DNA from 4 places in the Pelagimonas sp. KU-00592-HH genome. Region 2 is predicted to be linked to each of the others. Evidence: riboswitches for the same ligand, from Rfam matches in the RefSeq annotation. Region 2 holds a riboswitch; each other region holds the start of a gene.
The links. Region 2 has a riboswitch for cobalamin ahead of ABWV42_RS12460 (DUF1636 family protein). Riboswitches for the same ligand answer to the same signal wherever they lie in the genome.
Positions count from the first base shown of each region.

Region 1: another riboswitch for cobalamin. It lies ahead of bluB (5,6-dimethylbenzimidazole synthase); the one in region 2 lies ahead of ABWV42_RS12460 (DUF1636 family protein).
Region 3: another riboswitch for cobalamin. It lies ahead of ABWV42_RS09845 (DUF1636 family protein); the one in region 2 lies ahead of ABWV42_RS12460 (DUF1636 family protein).
Region 4: another riboswitch for cobalamin. It lies ahead of ABWV42_RS10405 (hypothetical protein); the one in region 2 lies ahead of ABWV42_RS12460 (DUF1636 family protein).

Region 1 is NZ_BAABWM010000001.1:1,367,171-1,372,760, forward strand. Features, by position in the region: gene ABWV42_RS06675 (Phenylacetic acid catabolic protein) at 1-662, shown strand, start outside; gene ABWV42_RS06680 (MarR family winged helix-turn-helix transcriptional regulator) at 697-1,197, opposite strand; gene ABWV42_RS06685 (PACE efflux transporter) at 1,276-1,749, shown strand; gene bluB (5,6-dimethylbenzimidazole synthase) at 1,751-2,524, opposite strand; cobalamin riboswitch at 2,567-2,760, opposite strand; gene ABWV42_RS06695 (Lrp/AsnC family transcriptional regulator) at 2,889-3,347, opposite strand; gene ABWV42_RS06700 (Glu/Leu/Phe/Val family dehydrogenase) at 3,495-4,544, shown strand; gene ABWV42_RS06705 (TetR/AcrR family transcriptional regulator) at 4,607-5,203, opposite strand; gene paaK (phenylacetate--CoA ligase PaaK) at 5,207-5,590, opposite strand, start outside.
Region 2 is NZ_BAABWM010000003.1:11,856-17,445, forward strand. Features, by position in the region: gene cobN (cobaltochelatase subunit CobN) at 1-1,764, opposite strand, end outside; gene cobW (cobalamin biosynthesis protein CobW) at 1,771-2,808, opposite strand; gene ABWV42_RS12460 (DUF1636 family protein) at 2,821-3,204, opposite strand; cobalamin riboswitch at 3,288-3,501, opposite strand; gene ABWV42_RS12465 (NnrS family protein) at 3,538-4,707, shown strand; gene cobO (cob(I)yrinic acid a,c-diamide adenosyltransferase) at 4,789-5,397, shown strand; gene ABWV42_RS12475 (metal-dependent hydrolase) at 5,460-5,590, shown strand, end outside.
Region 3 is NZ_BAABWM010000002.1:564,429-570,018, forward strand. Features, by position in the region: gene ABWV42_RS09820 (TlpA family protein disulfide reductase) at 1-459, shown strand, start outside; gene ABWV42_RS09825 (hypothetical protein) at 505-741, opposite strand; gene ABWV42_RS09830 (VOC family protein) at 832-1,209, opposite strand; gene ABWV42_RS09835 (winged helix-turn-helix transcriptional regulator) at 1,249-1,794, shown strand; gene ABWV42_RS09840 (serine hydrolase domain-containing protein) at 1,791-3,116, opposite strand; cobalamin riboswitch at 3,261-3,462, shown strand; gene ABWV42_RS09845 (DUF1636 family protein) at 3,565-3,921, shown strand; gene ABWV42_RS09850 (ABC transporter ATP-binding protein) at 3,918-4,703, shown strand; gene ABWV42_RS09855 (ABC transporter substrate-binding protein) at 4,716-5,590, shown strand, end outside.
Region 4 is NZ_BAABWM010000002.1:669,422-675,011, reverse strand. Features, by position in the region: gene ABWV42_RS10420 (error-prone DNA polymerase) at 1-2,254, shown strand, start outside; gene ABWV42_RS10415 (DUF1294 domain-containing protein) at 2,413-2,715, shown strand; gene ABWV42_RS10410 (ATP-binding cassette domain-containing protein) at 2,675-3,367, opposite strand; gene ABWV42_RS10405 (hypothetical protein) at 3,364-3,660, opposite strand; cobalamin riboswitch at 3,841-4,052, opposite strand; gene ABWV42_RS10400 (helix-turn-helix transcriptional regulator) at 4,095-4,916, opposite strand; gene smpB (SsrA-binding protein SmpB) at 4,991-5,470, shown strand.

The sequences.
Region 1 (5,590 bases), on a different contig from region 2:
AGCTGATGGCCACCTTCGTGGACAGCGAACTGGCCGGTGCGGCAGGCTTTGCCGACATCATCAACCAGGGCCCCGGCATCAAGGAGCGCATCGCCGCTGCCAAGATCGTTCTGGAAAAAACCGACAACGCCGACCGCGTCCTCAAGATCATGGGCGAATTCGGCGCCAACGAGGACAAATATGCCAACCACCACCCGTGGACGGCCCGTCTCGACCGCGACGCCGACATCGGCACCTCGCGCAGCGAACAGGACATGCGCCTGGCCGTGTTCAACTATCCGCTGGATGGCTGGGCCGATGCGGTTGTCATGAACCTTCTGATGGGCCGCGCCGTGGCCGTGCAGATGGCCGAGTTCTCGATGGTGTCCTACCAGCCCCTCGCCGAGGCCTTCCGCGCCATCGCGCCGATCGAAGCCCGCCACGCCGAACTGGCCGAAGAGGGCGTCACCAAGCTCCTGGAAACCGCCGACAAGGCCGCGCTTCAGGCTTCTGTCGATTACTGGTGGCCCCGCGTCGCCGCCTCCTTTGGCTCGGCAAGCTCGGAGAAAGCGGAGACCCTCAAGGCCATGGGCCTGCGCAAGACAGCCAACGCCGATCTCAAGGCCCGCTGGGAAGCCGAAACCAGGGCAATCCTGGACAACCTCGGCCTCACCGCAGGCTGACAGATCAACGCCCCCGCTGTGCCGGGGGCGTTTTTCAATCCTCTTCCAGCTTGCCAACCGTGCGCAACAGCACCTTGCCCAGTTGCGCAATCTGCTGCTCGGACAAAGACGTGCCCAGCAACCGGCGGTCATCCTCGGCCACCGCGCGCATGGCCTCTTCCGCCCTTACCTCGCCCGCCCGTGTCAGACACACGAAACGGCTGCGTTGGTCATCCGGGTTGTCCTCGCGCCGCACGCAACCTTCGGCCTCAAGCTGCTTGAGAACCTTGGTCATCCCGCCCGACGTGACCAGAACCGCGCGGTAAAGCTCGGTCGGCGTCATCCGCCGTGGCTCGGGCTGGGCGCGCAATGTCACCAGCGCCTCGAAGGCCGATTGCGACAGGCCGAACTCGGCCAGCACCCGGCTTGAACTCTCGATCACCAGATCATTCAGACGAAACACCGACAGCATCACGGCGGTCTCCGGCGTATCCATCTCGGGCCAGTTCTCGCGGATCTGCCCAAGGATTTCGGAAATTGTCAGCTTGTCGGCCATGCCACCCCATCATGTATCTTGCCAGAAAGATACATTATCTCTATATGGAATGAAATACCTTTCCGGAAAGATACATCCATGCGCACCGTCAAAGATCGCATCCGTCACACCCTCCTGTTCGAAGGCATTGCCCTTGCGCTGGTCTCGGTCTTCGGTGCCTGGATCACCGGCCATTCGATGCAGGCCATCGGCGGCCTGTCGATCATGTTCAGCCTCTATGCCATGGCGTGGAACTTTGTCTTCAACCTGCTGTTCGACCTCTGGGACCGCCGCTACCGCAACATGGCCCCGCGCGGCCCGCTCCTGCGCGCCGCCCATGCCTGCCTGTTCGAAATCGGCGTTCTCATCCCCGGCCTGTTCCTCACCGTCTGGTGGCTCAAGATCACCTTTGTCGAAGCCTTCATCCTCGACCTCGGCTTCTCAGCGTTCTTCCTGGTCTATGCCTATGTCTACAACTGGGCTTACGACGTGATCTTCCCGGTCCGGACCGTGCAGACCGTGCGCTGCGGCACGCCGATGATGGCCCAGAAAGAAGGCCAGCCCGAACACTGACCTACCCCGGCACGAACCGCCCGTCATAGCCACTGTCTTCCAGCCGTGTCTGATCTTCGCCCAACTGGCGGATCAGGCGGCGGGCATAGTCGTCATCCGCGCCGGCGCCAAAGCCGTCAAAGTTCACCAACTCGCCCACCGGCAACCGCTTGCGCCATCCGGTCTTCTGCAACTCCGGCTTCTCGTGAAAATGCGAGACATAGCCAAGGCAGATATAGGCCACAGGTGTCACGTTCTCCGGCAGGCCAAGTACCTCGGCCAGTTCCTCGTGCCGCAGGATACTGACCCACCCGAAACCCACCCCTTCCGAGCGCGCCGCAAGCCACATGTTCTGAACCGCACAGACACTGCTATAAAGGTCCATCTCCGGCTGGTGCGTCCGGCCAAGAACAACCGGCCCCGCGCGATCCTTGTCACAGGTCACGCAGATATTGACCGGAGACTCCATGATCCCCTCGAGCTTGAGGTTGCGATAGGTGTCCTTGCGCGCGCCCTCGAACATCTCGGCCGCCTCGTCATGCGCCTTGCGGAACAACCCATGCACCTTGGCCTTCACCTCCTGCCCCCGCACGAGAACAAAGTTCCACGGCTGCATGAAACCAACCGACGGCGCGTAATGCGACGCCAGCAGGATGCGGCTCAGAACGTCTTCGGGAATCTCGCGATCCAGAAACTGCCCGCGTACATCGCGCCGCGTGAAGATGGTTTTATAAAGCGCCTCGCGCTCGGTCCGGTCGAAACCGTGGGCCTCATCGGCCATGGCCTGTGTTTCCATATCATTCCCCTTGATGGAAACCACCGCCCCGCCGTCCACGCGGTTTGGTACGCTTTTCAGGCCGGTCTTCTGACTTCGGTTCGTCCCGCCCGTGCCCCTTCCCGGAATGCTCCAGTGGGCTTTGCACGATCGGTCCCCGTTACAGCGTTGGGCACGTGGCGGACTTGCACCGCCTTCCCGATTCTCCCCCTCACCAACCTTGTCGGCTCAGGGGCACCTGAAAATATGTGAGTGTCGGCAGGATTCCCGCCGGTGCAGGACTCTAGAATCCCGCCGGTTCCCGCGCAAGACTCATTTGCGGCCCATCCGGATTTCGCACCTCCGCGATACCGTCGGAATACCGACGTAATACCGACACCGGTTTTTAGCCCAATCCCGGCATCACCTCGCGCCGCACCATCGTGCGCAGGGCAAAGTTGGACCGCAGGTTTCGAATGCCCGGAACCTGCATCAACCGGTTCTCAAGAAACCAGTCAAACGCCGCCAGATCGGCCACCACGATCCGCAACAGGATGTCGCGCGATCCGGTCATCAGATGGCACTCCATCACCTCGTCGAAATCCTTGATCGCCTGCTCGAACGCGTCGATGCCGCCGCGTGCCTGCTGTTCAAGCTCAACCGACACGAACACCGTCACGGGCAGCCCGATCTTGGCCGCATCCACCTTGGCGGCATAGCCGGTGATCACCCCGTCTGCCTGTAGCTTTTCCAACCGCCTTGCACAGGGTGTCGGCGACAGGCCAACACTTTCGGCAAGGTCGGCAATCTTCATCCGACCGTCCCGCTGAAGCGCCTTTATGATTCTACGATCAATCGCATCCATGCCGATTTCCCCTAACACTCCCCCAATTATTAGACGAAACCTCTAACATTTCCAAGCTACACACCTGAATTTAGAGAAAACCACTCCCCTCTTCATGTCATTTTGGAGGTCACTTAACAGGAGGAGACACCCCTTATGACCACCCCGATGTCCATCACCCAGGTATTCGCACCAGGCCACGAAACCGTGCTGCGCGTCGAAGATTTTGCCAGCGGGCTGATCGGATTCATTGCCGTGCATTCCACCACCCTCGGCCCGGCCGCCGGTGGGCTTCGGATGCGCCCCTACGAGACCGAAGCGGACGCCATCGAGGACGTACTGCGCCTGTCGCGCGGCATGACCTACAAGAACGCCGCCGCCGGCCTGCCACTCGGGGGCGGCAAGGCTGTCATCATGGGCGATCCCAAACTCCTGAAAACCCCTGCCCTGCTGCACGCCTTCGCCCGCGCTATTAACACGCTTGAAGGCCGCTACTGGACCGCCGAAGACATGGGCATGACCCCGGCAGACATGGCCACCCTCGCCGAGGTCACCCAATACGTCGCCGGCCTCCCCAACGGAGAATTCGCCAGCGGCGATCCCTCTCCGATCACCGCGCGCGGCATCTTCCAGTCGATCCAGACCACGGCCCGCCACTGCTTTGGCGACGCGGACCTCACGGGCAAAACCGTTGCTGTTCAGGGCCTTGGCCATGTTGGCGCGCATCTCTGCGACATGCTGCACAACGCGGGTGCCAAACTGATCGTGGCCGACATCGATGAGGCTCGTGTTGCCAAGGCCGTCGCAACCTACAATGCCACCGCCGCCGATCCGGTGGGCATCCTCGGGGCCGAAGCAGACATTCTCGCGCCCTGCGCCATCGGCGCGATCCTGAACGAAGCCACCATCGCAAACCTCAAGGTTGCCGCGGTCTGTGGCGGTGCCAACAACCAACTGGCAACCGAAGACGACGGCGCGCGCCTTCATACGCGCGGTATCCTCTACGCGCCCGATTTCGTGGCCAATGCAGGTGGCATCATCAACGTCGCCACCGAGATCCTCTCGATCCAGGATCGCGCGGCATTTGTAGATGAAAAGCTCGCCACGCTCGACGAGACCCTGACCCAGATCCTGACCCGCGCGAAACAGCGCGACCGCAGCCCCAATGCCGTCGCCACCGAGATCGTCGACGAAAAACTGGCCCCAAAAGCGGCCTGAAACAGGAAAGCGCCGGACAGATATCTCTGCCCGGCGCTTTCGCATCTCAATTTACCCCAATATTACAGCCCCTTGAGGCCTCCGAGGGTCAGCTTGCAGACCAACTCGGCATAGTCTTCCCGCGCCTTGCTGCCAGCACCTGTATTCCACATGTAATACCAGTTCAGCATCCCGAAGACCGACATCGTCGTCGCCCGCAGCTTCTCGGCATCGCCTTCGAAAACCTCGGGCGCATTGGCCTGCACGATATCACGTACGAAAACCACCATGTCCCGCTGATACCCACGCAGCAGTTTCTGCTGATCCTCCGGCAGCGCCGACATGGAACCGATCTGAACCTGGTGCTCGTGATCCGCCCCCTGATAGGCTTGCAAGGTTTCCGAAACAGCAGCACACAATTGCTCACGCGGCGACATTCCCGAAATCTCGATCCCGCAAATCCGGTCTCGCAACTCACGCAGATAGGTCTCGAGAATGTCGAACAGCAAGGCATCCTTGCTGTCGTAATAGTGGTAGATGTTCGCCTTGGAGATCCCGCACTCACGCGCCAGCATCGCCATTGAGGCGCGATCGAACCCCTCGGTTGCAAATACCTTGGCGGCGTTCGTCAGGATCTGTTCGCGCTTCTGGTCGTGGTCTTTCGCGATCGTACGGGCCAAAACTTACTCCTTGTTCCGGTTGTCGATAACACGAACGGCTTTACCTTGGGAACGTGCCACATCGCCCGGATCACCAACAATCACCTCGGTCGACACGCCAACCATGTCCTTGATGTGCTTGGTCAGCATCCGTGCCGCGGCGGTCTTGGACAGGTTGTCGGTCGCATCCGGGGTCGCCTCGACGAAGACGCGCATCCCGTCCATGCGGCCCGCCTTGTAGAGTTCGATCTGGAAGTGCGGTGCAAGGCCACCGGTCGCCATGACCTGTTCTTCGATCTGGGTCGGGAAGACGTTCACCCCACGCAGGATGATCATGTCATCCGAACGGCCGGTGATCTTCTCCATCCGGCGCATCGAACGGGCCGACCCCGGCAACAGGCGGGTCAG
Region 2 (5,590 bases):
TGGAACGTGGCCAAGGGTCAAAGCGCCGACGCGCCGCTTGGCCTGCGCCGCTTCACCGGGGTCGTTCACGATAAAGGGATAGATGACCGGCAGGTTGCCAATCAACGCTTCGGGCCAGCAATCGTCTGAAAGGGCAACGGATTTTCCGGGCAACCACTCAAGGGTGCCATGCGCCCCAACATGGATCAGCCCATGTGCCTGATGCACCTGCCGCAGCCACAGGTAAAACGCCACATAGGCATGGCGCGGAGTGCGGGACAGGTCGTGATACTCGTCATCCCGCTCTTCGGGAATGCCGCGTTCCGGCTGCAGCGCGACCAGGGCCGATCCGCGTCGGGTGGCGGCAAAGTGAAAGGCACCGTCCTTGACGGCTGTGTCGTTGGCCGCGTTGCCCCAGGTGTCGTGCAAGTCCGCCTGCAAATCCTGCGGCAGCGATTTCAAGGCCGCCAGATAGTCTTCTACAGGCCAGGAAATGCTCTCATCCGCAAGGGCATCGGACAGGGGCGCACCTTCGGCAATGTCATAGCCTGCCGTCCGCAGGTCAGCCAGCATCGCCTCGACCGAGGCCAGCGGGTCAAGACCCACAGCATGGGCCATGTTCCAGTCGCGTCCGGGGTATGTCGACAAGACAAAAACCGTCCGCTTTGCAGCATTCTCGGTTTTGCTCAGGTTGATCCACCCCACCACCCGGTCGGCGATAGCGCGGATGCGATCCGCGTTCGGCTGGTGGGCAAGGCGCGTGAACTGCAGGTCGTCGTCACGAACACCCGGTTCCTTGAACGATGCCACGCCGGCAAACAATCTGCCGTCCACCTCGGGCAGGACGACGTGCATGGCAAGGTCCGCAGGCGACAACCCGCGCTCGGCCTCTGCCCATGCCTTCTGGTTCGATGTCGCCAGCGCGACCTGAAACACCGGCGCACCGGTCACATCCAGCGGCGACACCCCGTCTTTGCCTTTGCCAGAGAAGGAGGTAGCATTCACGATGGCCACCGGCTCGAGCGCGACGAGATGATCTGCTATTTCGCGCCGCGCAACAGGCGCCTTGAGCGACGGGGCGAAAAGCCCGATCACGTCAAACCCACGCGCGCGGAATTCTTTGAACATGGCCTCGATCGGGGCCGTGTCGGCCGCACTCAGGTAAGCGCGGTAAAACGTCAGGGCGATCAGCGGCTTGGAGGTGTCACGCACCTCTTCCGCGTCGCAGACACCCGTTTCCGGCGTCCAAGCCCCGACGTCGGGCAGAACCTTTTTTCCGATCACCGGGCTGGCATAGAGACCGGCGGCCAGGGCAAGCTGCGCCAGAGCCGCCTGCGCCGCAATCGCGCCGCCCGTATCACAGAGATGGGTCAGGCGGTGCAGCGTCGATGTTGGTAGGGTCGAAACTTCGTCCAGCCGCGGGTCAGGCCGGCCATCCGCCGGAAGAACCGCCAGCGCGATGCCCTTCTGGCGGCACAGGGTTTCGATCTGCTGAATGCCGTATGACCAGTAGGAAATTCCACCAATCAGGCGGATCAGGATCGCCTTGGCGCCCTCGAGCGTCTGTTCCACGTAGGTGTCGACAGACAGCGGGTGTTTCAGTGCCGAGATATTGGCAAGCCGAAGCGTGGGCAGGCTGTCCCTCCCACGTTGCCACCCTGCCGCGAAAGCGCCGAGATCGGAATCCGAGAAAGACAACACCACCATATCTGCGGGCGACTGCCCCAGATCGGTTGGTGTTTCGGTCTCGTCGAGCCCATGGCTTTCGCGGAAAATGACGTGCATTTGACGTTAGTCCACCAGCGCGGCGCGGATGGCTTCCACGTTTACGTCATCATGTTCCGCAATCACGACCATCCGGCCACGACGGCCTTCTTCCGGCTTCCAGGGACGATCGAACTGGTGACGAACACGCGCACCTACGGCCTGAACCAGAAGGCGCATCGGTTTGCCTTCGACGGCAGCATAGCCTTTGACGCGCAGGATGTTCTGTTCCTTGGCCATTTTCTCGATCCGTGCCGCAAGGGCTGCCGGATCGGTCTGTTCGGGAACGTCGATGACAACGCTTTCGAAATCATCATGTTCGTGATCGTGGTGGCCATCGTGGTGGCTCGGACGGCTGTCCATATCGTCTTCCGCTGCGGCCTCGAGGCCAAGAATGACGCGCGGATCAACCACACCTTCGGCCACTTCCACCACCGGCAGGGCGCGCGGGGCCTCGGCCAGAACGATTTCCTTTGCCTTGGCAACGCCTTCCGGCCCTGCAAGATCAGGCTTGGTCAGCAACACGATATCGGCACAGGAGACCTGATCCTCGAAGACCTCCGAAAGCGGGGTTTCGTGGTCAAGGCTATCATCGGCCTCGCGCTGGGCGTCCACCGCCGCCACGTTCGACGCAAAGCGGCCATCAGCCACCGCTTCGGCGTCGGCCAGGGCAATCACGCCATCAACGGTGATTTTCGAACGGATATCCGGCCAGTCAAACGCCTTCAAAAGCGGCTTTGGCAGGGCAAGGCCCGAGGTTTCGATCACGATATGCTCGGGGCGCGGCTCGAGTGCCATCAGGGCTTCGATGGTGGGAATGAAATCATCGGCAACGGTGCAGCAGATACAACCGTTGGCCAGCTCCAAAATGTTCTCTTCCGGGCAATCCGGAATGGCGCAGGATTTCAGGATTTCTCCGTCAACGCCGACGTCGCCAAATTCGTTCACGACCACGGCAAGGCGCTTGCCCTGCGGGTTCTGCATCAAGTTGCGGATCAGGGTCGTCTTACCCGATCCCAGAAAGCCGGTGATGATGGTGACGGGAAGTTTTTCGAGGTTGGACATGTTGGTCGGGTCTCACTCTGGAAGAACAAGCGGCGGGATGCGCGCGATGCAGTTTTTGCGGAAATGGGTGGAGCGTTCGCGCCACGGCACAAGGCCATCGGTGGTCGCCGCGTATTTCGTGATACCTTCATGAACGAGATCGACATCATCGGCACCTGTGAAGTTGCCGTAGACATAGGTCCAGCGGTCGCTGCCGCCGCGCACCACGACGGAACAGCCGTGGTCGCAGTTGGACAGGCATTCAACGGCCTTTACCGTCACGTGTTCGGGCCAGTCCTTGCCCTGTAAGGCGCTCTCCAAAAGCGCGCCCGGGCGAGGGCCTTCCTGATCGGTCGGCTGTCCTGCACGGCATGTGGTGCAGACCAGAAGCTCGACCGGGGCGGGGGCTTCGGTCATGGCGTCCATCCCAATTCGGGGACAGGGCAGTGTGCGGGATCCTCTGGCAGCGCCAGCCCGACACCAGAAACACCCCGTCCGGTTACAAGTCTCGTCCGCTGGCAGGTCTCCCGGCTTACGGATTTCAGGGCTTTCCCTGTTGGTCATCCTGCCTTCCCGGACTGTCTCCAGTGGCAACGGGCAACCTCTCCGATCACGGTCGCGGGGGCGGCTGCGCTTTGGGCCTTGCGGCAAGAACCCGTATCGCATTCCCTTTTCACCTGTCGTAGGACAGGCACCAGCGCGCCCAAGTGAAGGAGCGCACAGGGGTTTGTCAAGCAGGAGAGTGGATACTTGACCCGTGCAGAGCCCACATCCGACCGCCATTGGCCCAAAAGCGGCTTCTGGGCCGCTGCGGCGCGCCCGATGTTCGCGCTGGTCGCGATCTGGGCGGTGCTGGCGGTTGCCATATGGCAATGGCTGCCCACGCTCTGGTCGAATCTGCCCGCGCCGGTGATGTGGCATTTGCATGAGATGACCTTTGGTTTTGCGGGCGCTGCCGTGGCCGGATACCTGCTGACCGCCGTCAGCAGCTGGACAGGCCGCGCGCCGGTGAATGGCCGGCCCTTGATCGTGGTGGCCTGCCTCTGGGTCTCGGTGCGCATCGGGCTGGTCGTAGGCGATGCGGTCTCCTACTGGCTTGTCATGGTTCCGGCGGCTGCATTCTTCTGGTCCATTGCGCTCCTCCTGTGGTTGGAGGCGCGTGCAGCGGGCAGGGGGCACCAACCTGTCTTCGTGGCCTTCTGCCTGCTGGCGGGTATTGGCTCCGCTACCTGGATTGCGGCCATGTCCACAGGCGGCCCCGCACCGGTCTGGTCGGTGTCTCCCGTTCTTGGCTTCGCGTTTCTCCTGGTGTTCGTAGGGGGCAGGATGGTGCCCGCCTTTCTTGTTCATTCCGCGAAATGGACCGCGTGCCCCGTCGTCGTCCCGCCAGACTGGCCTCGCATAGCCGTCCTCGGATTGATCGTCACCGCCGCCGGTCTGTTCCTTTCTGAAAGCCAGCTCTCTGCCGCCCTCGCTCTGATCACCGCCGGGGCCTGCCTTGCGCTCTTCGTCGCCCGCTGGCCGCTGTTTCCGGCCAGAACCGATCTGCTTCTGGCCATGCTGGTCCTGTCCTTCCTTTGGCTCCCCCTAGGACTCCTTCTCTGGGGGGCTGCTCTCTTCGACCTGTTCTTCACCTCGGTGGAGGCGCAGCACGGCCTGATGATGGGCGCGATGGGCGGCTTGATCCTTGCCATTTCGGCGCGCAGCTTTGCCCGTCGCAGCGATGATGGCCTCAAGGGCCGTCGTGGCACCGGACTGGCCTTTGCACTGGTCGTGGCGTCGGTGCCCCTCCGCATGGGCGGTCTTCTCGATGCGGCCGCGCTGATGTGGTGCGCGGGATGGGGGCTCTACGCTTGGCTTGTCCTGCGTCACGCCTTTGGCCCGCTGCCGCGCCCCGTCTTCAGTGGCGCACGTCGCTAGTGGCATGTCGCGGATCGGCTTGTGATTGGCTGGCCCTTGTGGTTTCGTGCGCCCGAACACGCGCGTTGAACGAGGCCGGACATGAGCGAACAGAACACCCGTCACACGGAAAAGATGAAGAAAATCAAGGCTGCCCGTGATCGGATGATGGCCACCAAGACCGAGGAAAAGGGGCTCATCATCGTGCATACCGGCCCCGGCAAGGGCAAATCATCCTCGGGGTTCGGCATGATCATGCGCTGCATCGCCCACGAGATGCCGGTTGCCGTGGTCCAGTTCATCAAGGGCGCGATGGCAACTGGCGAGCGCGCCTTCCTCGAAGAACATTTCCCCGAAGAGGTGAAATTCTATGTGTCGGGCGAAGGGTTTACCTGGGAAACCCAGGACCGCGAGCGCGATATCGCCAAGGCCGAGGCGGGCTGGGAACTGGCCAAAGACCTGATCCGCGATCCCGCCAACCGGTTCGTCATGCTGGATGAAATCAACATCGCCCTGCGCAATGACTATCTCAATATTGACGACGTGGTAGATTTCCTGCTGGAAGAAAAACCCGAAATGACCCACGTCCTGCTCACCGGCCGCAACGCCAAGCCCGAACTGATCGAAGCGGCAGACCTGGTCACCGAGATGACCCTGCTGAAACACCCCTTCCGCGATGGCATCAAGGCGCAGGCCGGGGTGGAGTTCTAGGAAACGAAAACTGCCCATCCCGTTTGAGTGTCGAAAATGGATAGCCAAAAAGGAAATACCCCGTGATCATTGGCCATCTTCCTGCCGGATACCTTGCTGCCCATGGTGCAAAGGTGTTTGGAGCGTCGCAGACCATGTTCGTCGGCATCGTTCTTGGCAGTGTTGCGCCGGACTTGGATATGCTTTGGTTCCA
Region 3 (5,590 bases), on a different contig from region 2:
ATGCGCAAGCTGATCGTCCACAAGGAACCACGTCCGGTCTCGTCCAAGGCCTTCGAAGATGCCAATGGCAATGCCATGACCCTTGCCGATTATCAGGGCAAAATCGTGCTCTTGAACTTCTGGGCCACATGGTGCGCCCCCTGCCGCCACGAAATGCCGATGCTGTCGGAACTGCAAAGCGAACTGGGCGGCGATGACTTCGAGGTCGTGACCCTCTCCACCGGCCGCGGCCCCCTGCCCGCCATCAAGAAATTCTTCGACAGCATCAACGTCGACAACCTACCCATGCACCGCGACCCCAAGGCCAACCTGGCCCGTGAAATGGCTGTCCACGGCCTGCCAGTGACGGTCCTGCTCAACCGCGACGGTCAGGAAATAGGCCGCCTCATCGGTGATGCCGAATGGAACAGCGACAACGCCAAGGCCATCCTCGCCCGCGTGATCGAAACCTCCAAGTAATCTACCCCCCCCTGCGCCGCCTCTATTGGGGGCGCAGCAACCGCCTCAGTTCGTCGCCTGCGGCAACCGGTTCACAGGCCCCCTGCGATCCTCCCGTGCCAGCTCGGCCTGCTCCCCAGCCTCAACCGACACGTCCATCCGCCTTTCCAGCACCTTCAAAGCGCTCCAGCCAACGGCGAACAGGCCCAGCAGAAAACCGGCCAACAAAACCCCGAACAATACCCGCATCACACCAAACTCATCCGTAGAACCGTGGCACTCGACCACAACCTTAGGTTTCACAAGAATTTGGCAAAACTTTGAAATCACATGAAATGATTTCGAAAATCACGGGCCATCTTCACCCGACCGCCCCCGAAAGTCACGATGGCGTCACGACTGGTCGGTCAGGTCCTGCGCCAGCATCAGCGCGTTGCCGTCCGGGTCATAGAAGGTGGCTGTCTTGACCATGCCTTCAATCACCTCGGTCGGCCCGTCAAACCCCACACCCGCACCTTCCAGCGTGCTGCGCGCCGCGTCGATGTCGGCGATTCCGAAAACCGGCACACAGTTGCCCGGGGCAGGTTCAATCTGTTCACCAAAGCCGATGGTCACCCCCGCCGTGCGGGTGGCAATCTCCGACCAGCCCGCCTCATCCGCGTGATACAGCGTCTCGAACCCCAGCATGTCGGCATACCACTTGGCGCTGGCATGGCGGTCCTTCACCGACATGGCGATGGTAATCGTGTCTTGCAAAGAAATCAGCGACATCGTCTTTTCCTCTGTCTGAAAATGTATTAACTATATTTTATGGACATTGCAGCCCTTGTCAACATCACCTCCCGCGCCTGGACCCTGCCCATCCTTGCCAAACTCCACGAGGGGACACAGGCCAGACAGGCGCCTCTGCTTGCGGCCACGGGGGCAGGCCGCACCGCCTTTGCCCAAAGCCTGCAACACCTGATCGACATCGACCTCATCGAGCGCAACCCCGGCCACGGCCACCCGCTGCGCCCCGAGTTCCGCCTGACAGCTCAAGGAATTGAGGCCGCCGCCCTGGCCCACGCGGTGCATCAGGCGACCACCCCTGCCGGTCTCCCCCTCCTGCGCCGCACATGGGTTCTTCCGATCCTCAGCACCCTGCAAGCCCCCCGCCACTTCAACGACATCGGCAGGCACCTCGGCCGCATCACCGACCGCGCCCTGTCGCAATCGCTCAGGATCATGGAAGATCACGAATGGGTCCTGCGCGACGTCAGCACCGCGTCGCGCCCACCGAGACCGCTCTACAGCCCGATCAACACCGGCCTCGCCCTCAGCCGCATCGCGGCCCCCCGCATCACCCTGTCGCCCTAGCGGGCCATCAGGTATTCGGCCACCGCCTGATAGGCCGGCAGCGATGTCGGATCGATGAACCCGTTCTGCGCCTTGGGGTAAGAAGCCAACCGCACCAGTACCATCTCGGCCGTGGGATCGACATAGATCGTCTGGCCATGCACCCCCCGCGCCGCAAAGGCCCCATGCGGGTTGTGGAACACCCACCACTGGCTTGTGTAACTGCCGCCCTCAAGGGTCGGAAAGCCCGCGAACTTGCCCGGATCACCCCCGGCAGCAATCCTGCGCACCACCTCGGCAGGGAACAGCCGCGTGCCATTGATCTCGCCCTGGTTCAGCATCAGCATCCCCAACCGGCCCAGATCCCGCAGCCCCGCCGTCACACCGCCACCCGCAAAGGGCACCCCCTTGCCATCCACCGTCTGATAAGCGTCCTGCTCGGCCCCCATGCGCCGCCACAGACGCTCGGATGCAAGCTCGGTCACCGACTGCCCCGTGACGCGGCTGATGATCCAGCCAAGCATATCCGAATTGATCGTCTTGTAATTAAACGCATCCCCATGCGCCCCCTCGGGCTGCACCTGTTGCAGGTATTCCCAATACCCGTCCGGCCCCTCGTAGCCTTCGGGTTTCGGCAGCGGGCTGGCCGCGCGGGAATAAAGCCAGATATCGGCCTCCGGGTCCGAATAATCCTCCGAGTTTTTCACCCCCGTCGTCATATCCATCACCTCGCGCACCGTGGCGCTGGCAAAGGCGCTCCCTTCGATCTCGGGAATGACATCACGCACCAGCAGGGTCTCGTCCAGAACCCCCTCGGCCACGAGAATTTCCCCCAGAAGGCCCGTGATAGACTTGGTCATCGACATGATCGCGTGTTTGCCGTCTTCCTCCAGACAGCCGAAATACCGCTCGTAGACCACCTGCCCCTTGTGCAGGATCAGCATCCCGTCGGTGTAATTGGCATACAGCGACTCGTCCCAGGTCATCTCGGCATCACTGTTCATCGGCACAAAGTTCAGCGCGTCGATCTCGGCCCGCATCTCGGCAAAAGCTGCAGGCGACGGGTAATCAAGCGACACCGGCGCCCCGATCCCGCGGCTGATCTCTTCCGTGGGAAGGAACTCGCGCAGATGGCACACCGACCAGCGCAGCTTGGGAAAACTGAAATAGTTCGAATCAGGCTGCGTGATCATCTTGTCCGCAGGCGGTGGAAACCCCTGCATCCACCCCATCACCTGCGGATCCGATTGCCGCGCATCCAGCGTCTCGGCCCGCGCCATGCCAACAGTCAGCCCCACACCAAGGGCCGCACCAGCGAAAACCGTGTTCTTGAAAAGTGTCATTTGGAAATTTCTCCCGATGGCAGGGCCAAATCACGCCCTCTCTTCCCAAAATTTAGAGCATCCCCCCCTGTCGTCCACCGCGCGCGCCACAAACGAACGTGCAAGCCCTGCGACAATTCTCATTGACGCAATCCGCATTCTCAGGCACCAGTTTGCGACGATGGTTCCCCAAGGTACGCCAAGGGGATGAAAAGGGAATGCGGTGCGGCCAACCACGGCCAAATCCGCAACTGCCCCCGCAACTGTAAGCGGTGAGCAACGCCACGATCCACTGGCCGACAGGCTGGGAAGGGTGGCCGCGCCATGACCCGCAAGTCAGGAGACCTGCCATCATCTGTTCAACCAACCCGGGACGGGGTGTCCTGGAAGGAGGCTAAGATGACGCGTTCCTTGCGTTTTGACATGACTGGCACCTTCCCTCCCCGCATGGCGACAGGCGGAGCGGGACATGAGCGATCATCCTGACCACTTTCTTCTGATCTGCGACACCTGCAAAAGCCAGGCCCACGCACAAGCACTGTCCGACCGTCTGTCCGGCACCCTGCCCGACGGGTTTGCCATTCGGCTGGTCTCCTTCATGGCAGGCTGTGACCACGGCCAGACCGTCGGGTTTCAAGCCCCCGACAAGGCGCAATACCTGTTCGGCGAGATTGAAACCCGCGAAGATTTCGACGCTTTGGCAGCGTTCGCGCGCCAATACCGCGACACGCCGGACGGCTGGACCAATGCCACCAACCGGCCACGCGCCCTGTTCAGGAAAACCCTGTCACGCATGCCCGCCCTTCCGTCGGGGGGCACCTCATGACAGACACGGCCTTTCTCTCTGTCCAGAACGTCAGCTTCCGCACCCCGAACGGCAACACCCTGCTGCACGACGTCTCTTTTGACGTCGACGAAGGGGCGATCCTTGCCATCGCCGGCCCCAACGGTGCCGGCAAAACCACGCTGCTCAAACTCCTCTGCGGTCTCGAGCCCGCCTCCGACGGCGACATCTGGATCAAGGGGCAGAACCTGAAACAGCTATCGGCAATGGAACGCGCCCGCACCATCGCCGTGGTCAGCCAGCAAGAAGCCCCCGACGGCCGCCTCGCCTTGCGCGACTACGTGGCACTGGGCCAGATCCCGATCCGCGCGGATGCCTCGCAGGACGACAACGCCCAGGATCTTGACCGCATTCTCGACCTGACCCGCCTCAGGGGCCTCGCCTCGCAGAAAATGGGGCGGCTGTCGGGCGGCGAACGGCAACGCGCACATATCGCCCGCGCGCTGGCCCAGAACCCGTCGCTGCTGTTTCTGGATGAACCCACCAACCACCTCGACCCCGATGCCAAGGGCCGGATGCTGTCCCTCGTGGCCGATCTCGGCATCACCGTGGTGATGATCCTGCACGACCTCGTGCTGATCCCCGAGTTCGCCACCCATGTCGCGTTGATGAAGTCGACCCGCCTCGCCGCCTTCGGCCCCACAGGGGACGTGCTGACACCGGAAAACGTCCTCGCAACCTTCGGCGTCGATTACCTGCAACTCCCGCATCAAGGCCGCACCATTCCGGCCCTCGACATCCGCAAAACGAACACCAAAACCTAAAAGGAAATCCCCATGATCCACAAACTCTGGCCCGCCGCAATGATCGCCGCACTGGCCACCAGCGCGACCGCCGGCAGTGTCACCGTCGACAACTGCGGCGAACCGCTGACTTTCGAGACGGCACCGGAACGCCTTGTCGTGCATGACATGAACATGACCGACATGGCCTTCGCGCTTGATCTTCAGGACAAGATCGTCGGCCTCACCGGCATCACCGGCTGGTACAAGACCAGCCCGGAATTCGACACCCTGCGCGGTGACATTCCGGAACTCGCGCCGAAGTATCCCACCGTCGAAAACCTCCTGGCCGCCCAACCCGACCTGTTCTTCGCGGGCTGGTACTACGGCATGAAACCCGGCGGCGACGTCACCCCCGACACCCTCGCCCCCTTCGGCATCAAGACCATGATCCTGACCGAAAGCTGCGTCCACCTCGACAAGAACCGCCCCCAGGCCAGCATGGACCTCCTGTTCAACGACGTCCTGCGCCTCGGCAAGGTGATGCAGGTCGAAGACAAGGCCGCCGCGCTGGTCACCGGCTGGCAAGACGAGTTGGCCGCGATCGAAGCGAAAACCGCCGACCTCGCCAAACCGCGCGTCTTCCTGCTGGATGGTCCGGCCGATGCCCCCTTCACCGCCGGCAAATTCGCCATCCCCGACGCGATGATCGCCGCCGCCGGTGGCGAGAACATCACCCACGGCATGGACACCAGCTGGGGCCGCACTTCGTGGGAAACCGTTGCCGCCGCCAATCCGGAATTCCTCGTTCTGCTCGACTACCAGACAGGCAACGGCGCCGAAGACACCTTCAAGTTCCTTCAGGAACATCCGGTGATGTCGCAAACCGACGCCGTCAAGAACGCCCGCTGGATCGGTCTGCGCTACGA
Region 4 (5,590 bases), on a different contig from region 2:
CGCCGCACCGATGATGCACCACGGGCGGCGGCGCAAGTTGGCCGATGTGGTGACGGCGATCCGCACCGGGCGGCGGGTCAATGCGCTTGGGCGGGCGGCACTGGCCAATGCCGAGAGCCGGCTGCGGGATGCGCGCGAGATGGAAATCCTGTTTCGCGACTATCCAGAGGCGCTGGCGCGGGGGGCGGAACTGGTGGAGGGATTGCAGTTCTCGCTGGACAGTCTGCGGTATGAATATCCAAGCGAGGTGCGGGGGAGCGAGACCGCGGCGGAGCGGTTGCGGCGGCTGTCTTACGAGGGGTTGCGGTGGCGGTATCCGGACGGGGCACCCGAGCGGGTGCGGGATATGCTGGAGCATGAACTCGACCTGATCGGGCGTCTGAATTACGAGCCCTATTTCCTGACCGTGCGCGATATCGTGGATTTCGCCCGCAGCCGGGACATCCTGTGTCAGGGGCGGGGAAGTGCTGCAAATTCAGTGGTTTGCTTTTGCCTTGGCGTGACAAGCGTCAGTCCGGAAATCGGCACGATGGTGTTTGAACGCTTTGTCAGCGAAGCGCGGGACGAGCCGCCTGATATTGACGTGGATTTCGAACATGAACGCCGCGAAGAGGTGATCCAGCATATCTATGAACGCTATGGCCGGCATCGGGCGGGGCTGTGTGCGACGGTGATCCATTACCGGGGCAAACGGGCGATTCGCGAGGTGGGGCGGGCGATGGGGCTGAGCGAAGACACCATCACGGCGCTGTCTTCGCAGCTTTGGGGGTTCTTTTCGGTCGACGCTGTGCAGGACGAACGGATGCGCGAAATCGGGTTGGACCCGAGCGACCGCCACCTGCGTCAGACGATGGCGCTGGTGCATGAGATCATCGGCTTTCCCCGCCACCTGTCGCAACACGTGGGCGGCTTTATCATCACCGAGGGGCGGCTGGACGAGTTGGTGCCCATCGAGAATGCCACGATGGAAGATCGCACGGTGATCTGTTGGGACAAGGACGACATCGACAGCCTTGGCATTCTCAAGGTGGATGTTCTGAGCCTTGGCATGCTGACCTGTATCCGCAAGGCCTTTGATCTGATGAAAACCCATTATGGACAGAGGTTTAGCCTTGCTACGCTGCCGCAGGAAGACCCCAAGGTGTATGACATGCTGTGCAGGGCGGACAGTATCGGGGTGTTTCAGGTCGAGAGCCGCGCACAGATGAATTTCCTGCCACGGATGCGGCCGCGCAACTTTTATGATCTGGTGATCGAGGTCGCGATTATCCGGCCGGGACCGATCCAGGGGGACATGGTTCACCCCTATATCCGGCGGCGAAATGGCGAGGAGCCGGTGTCGTTTCCCTCGGATGAACTGGGGGCGGTTCTGGGCAAGACACTGGGGGTTCCGCTGTTTCAGGAACAGGCGATGCAGATCGCGATGATCGGGGCGGGGTTCACGCCGGAGGAGGCGGATCGGTTGCGGCGGTCGCTGGCGACGTTCAAGAAACATGGGAACGTGAGCGAATTTCATGATCGTTTTATGCGGGGGATGCGGCAGAACGGATATGACGAGGAGTTTGCCGCCCGTTGCTTCAGCCAGATCGAGGGGTTCGGGTCATACGGGTTTCCGGAAAGCCACGCGGCATCCTTTGCGCTGCTGGTCTATGCCAGCGCGTGGATCAAGTGCCACTATCCGGGGCTGTTTGCCTGTGCCCTGCTGAATTCCCAGCCGATGGGGTTCTATGCCCCGGCCCAGATCGTGCGGGATGCCCGCGAGCACGGGGTTGAGGTGCGGCCGGTTTCGGTGAACGAAAGCTATTGGGACAACGTGATGGAGCCGGACGGGCGTGGCGGGCTGGCGCTGCGGCTTGGGTTTAGACAAATCAAGGGGTTACGCGAAGATGACGCGGTCTGGATCGCGGCGGCGCGGGGCAATGGATACCTCTCGGTCGAGGATGTCTGGCGGCGGGCGGGGATCACGCCACCGGTGCTGATGCGGCTGGCCGAGGCGGATGCCTTTCTTGATCTCGGGCTGAACCGGCGCGAGGCCCTGTGGGAGGCCAAGGCGATCCGGTCGATCGACCCCTTGCCGCTTTTTGCGCAGGATATGGACGGCGAGGGCATTCAGGAGCCGCAGGCGATGTTACCGGACATGAGCGAGGGAGAGCAGGTGGTGGAGGACTATGTGGCGATGCGCCTGACCCTGCGCAGCCACCCCGTTGCCCTGTTGCGGCACCTGCTGACGCCGGAAATGGGGGGCAAGGGTTAACTGGCTCGAGGGGGCAAAACGGGGGCTTCGGTTTTCCGGCGGTATCGTGTCGGTATTACGTCGGTATTGCAGTGCGGCAAATCGGCAAAAGCGGGATGGTATCGGCGGCGCACGGCGATTACATCTGAAGGTAACAAAAGGCGCGAAGGACAAAACCGGTGGCGGACAACGCAGTGATTCTGTTCCTGTGGTGGCTGGGGCTTATCAACGTGATGAGCTTCATCGCCTTTGGCTGGGACAAGCTGTGCGCGCGGGCCGGCTGGTGGCGGGTGCCGGAGCCGACCCTTTTGTTGATTGCCATGCTGGGCGGAAGCCCCGCGGCGCGGCTGGGGCAGACCCTGTTTCGGCACAAGACCCGCAAGCAGCCCTTTGCCCGGACCCTCAAGGCGATCCTGATCGTGCATGGTGTGGCGCTGGTGCTTATCCTTGCCGGTGCGCTCGGCGGGGCCCTGCCGACGTAAGGCGGCCCCGGTCGAGATCCAGAACCCTGTCACAGAGGCCAAGCGCGAGGTCGCCATCTTCAAAACCCGCGATCACGGTCTGGCCGGACTGGCGCAGGTGATCGAACAGCGCAAAGAGGGCGAAATCGTCGAGGCCGGATGGTGTCTCGCTCAGAACGATCAGGTCCGGTTCCTGCACCATCGCGCGGGCGAGCATCACCCGCAAGGCGATTGCCGGGGACAGGCCGTCCAGTGTCGAGAAGGCAAGGCGGCGCAGGTTCAGGCGATCCATGACCCCTGAGACGACTTCGCCGTCGCGCGGGTTGGGGGTGTGAAACCCAAGCCGGTGCAGGGCACGCCTGTCGCGCAGGATGTCGATGACGCAGCGCGGATCGTTGTGCCAGTCGTCCATCGCGACGAAGGCCAGTTTTCGCGCCAGCCGCCGGGGCGGCATGGTAGAGGTGGGATCTCCGTCGATGAGAAGTTGACCGCAACTTGGGGGCATCATGCCGCCCAGAAGGTGCATCAGCGCGGCCTGTTCGAAGGCACAGCCGGATGTGATGCCAACAACCGACCGGGCCGCGACCGAGATCGTGATCTCGCGCAGCACAGGCGTCGTTCCGTTGGCAGGCACCCAGCCGAGATTTCGTGTCTCGAGCCGGGCCGGGGTCATGACAGCGCCCGGGCCTGTGTGTCGAAGGCAACGACGGCGGCGGGGATCGGCCCTGTGCCATCCTGCGGCCAGTCGCCGTGACCGCGGGCCGCGGTGCGGGCGTCACACAGGAGCGCGTCGACATCGGCGTCCTGTTCGACATCGCCGAACATGTGACAGGCCGACTTGGTAGCGTGAAAGACGCCGACGCAGGGGCGCGAGCAGCCGACCATCTCGACGTGGCCCGACATTTCGAAATCGTCGGCGATCAGGTCGCCGCTGGCGCTGATCGACTGGCACAGTTTGCGCGCCATTTCAAAGCCGGGACGGCAGGTTTGGCCCGTGTGGGGACACATCGAGCAAAAGGTGATTTTATGGGGAAATGGCCGGTTCATGACGCCCTCCGCGCTTGTGCGGGGGCTGGAAAGGGCCAGATTGTGTTGCGCGCTGCGCTGTCATGCTCTGTCTCCCTCCGGGGCACCCCGCCCGGTAGTAGGTTACGGTTCATGATGGCAGGTCTCCTGACTTGCGGGTCGTCGCGTCTCCTGAACCTTCCCGGCCATGTGGCCAGTGGCGTATCTCAGGATGGCTCGCCGCTTACAGTTGCGGGGGCAGTCTCGGACTTGGCCCTTGCGGGCCGCACCGTGTTCCCTTTTCCCGTCACGATATGAGAGTCGATCCGGGAACCATCACGTCATGTGTAGGGGAGGAGCGGGGGACTTGTAAAGCGCAGTGTGCAGGCGCAGCGTCAGACCGCTTCGCGCAGCAGGAAGAGCTGATGGAGTTCGGAGGCCTTGTGGATGGCATTGGCCGTGGTTTCGGCATTGAGGGCCTGACGGGCGAGGCGCAGGTGCTTTTCGACGGTGGCTCTGCTGAGGCCCATCTTGCTGGCCAGGTCCTGGGTCGAAAGACCGTCGGCGATGCCGTTCAGCACCTCGCGCTGGCGGGATGTCAGCAGATTGCGGTGATCGGGGCTGGGCAAGGACAGCGCCTTGAGGTGCAGGATGTTGCAAAGCGCGTGGATTTCGTGGCCGTGTTCCAGCCAGGTGCGATCCACGTCGGCCTGTGACAGCCCGACCTTGGCACAGAGGCCCATGACCCCCTTGCGGCGCTGACGCAGGTCGCTGAACCAGATGGTATATCCCGCCGTGATCTTCCACTTGTTGCACAGGGCCATATGGGCGCGTTCGGCGCGGGTTGGCGGGGCATCGTTGGCGATGCGGCTCTTGCGCCAGCTGTAGGCACCGGGCCCTTCGGCCGGGCTCGGGATCTTGGCGGTGGTGCGGTGCAGGCCTTGGCCGATGAAGGTGTCGATCACCGGGGCGGGATAGTTGGTGAGAACCAGCCGGTCGGCAGGGTCGCCCCAGTTGCCGGGTTGTGACAAGGTGGTCGCCACGTAGAGGAGCCTGTCAAACCCGAAACCCGCCATGTTTTCGACGTGACATTCCCAGAGCGATTCGATGCTCTTGCATTGGATCAGGCGCTCGGCCCGTTCATGAAACGGCGACAGGGTGGACAGGGGAATCTCCTTATTTCCCGAGAATGTAGGGCAAACTGGCAGAAAACCCACGCGAGGTGAATATCCGTTTGTCCTGACTTGAGGTCATGGACACCCCGTACGCGTCGGGGTAATCAGTGCCGATCATGGCCAAGAACAAGCAAAAGACCGATCCGAACTATAAGGTGATCGCCGAGAACCGGCGGGCACGGTTCGACTATGCCATCGAGGAAGATATCGAATGCGGTATCGTTCTGAGCGGATCGGAAGTGAAATCCCTGCGTGAGAACAGCGCCAATGTCGCCGAAAGCTATGCGGCGGTCGAGGATGGGGAGCTTTGGCTGGTGAACTCCTATATCGCGCCCTATGACCGGGCGATGTTCAGCCATGAAGAGCGCCGCCGCCGCAAGCTATTGGTGAGCAAGAAGGAGTTGGCGAACCTGTGGAGCGCGACCCAGCGCAAGGGCATGACCCTTGTGCCGCTGGTGATGTACTTCAACCACAAGGGCCTTGTTAAAATGAAGCTGGGCATCGCCAAGGGTAAGAAGAACCACGACAAGCGGGCGAGCGAAGCCAAGCGTGACTGGGGCCGTCAGAAGCAACGTCTGCTGCGTCACGGCGAGTGATCTGTTTCCATCGAAAAACGGCGCTATTTTGTTCTGCGGCCTTCTCGCTACAAAGATACTTGCACTCGTTGAGACAAACAGAATTGCAGTTTATCGAGCTTTTACCTTCGTAATAGTGAG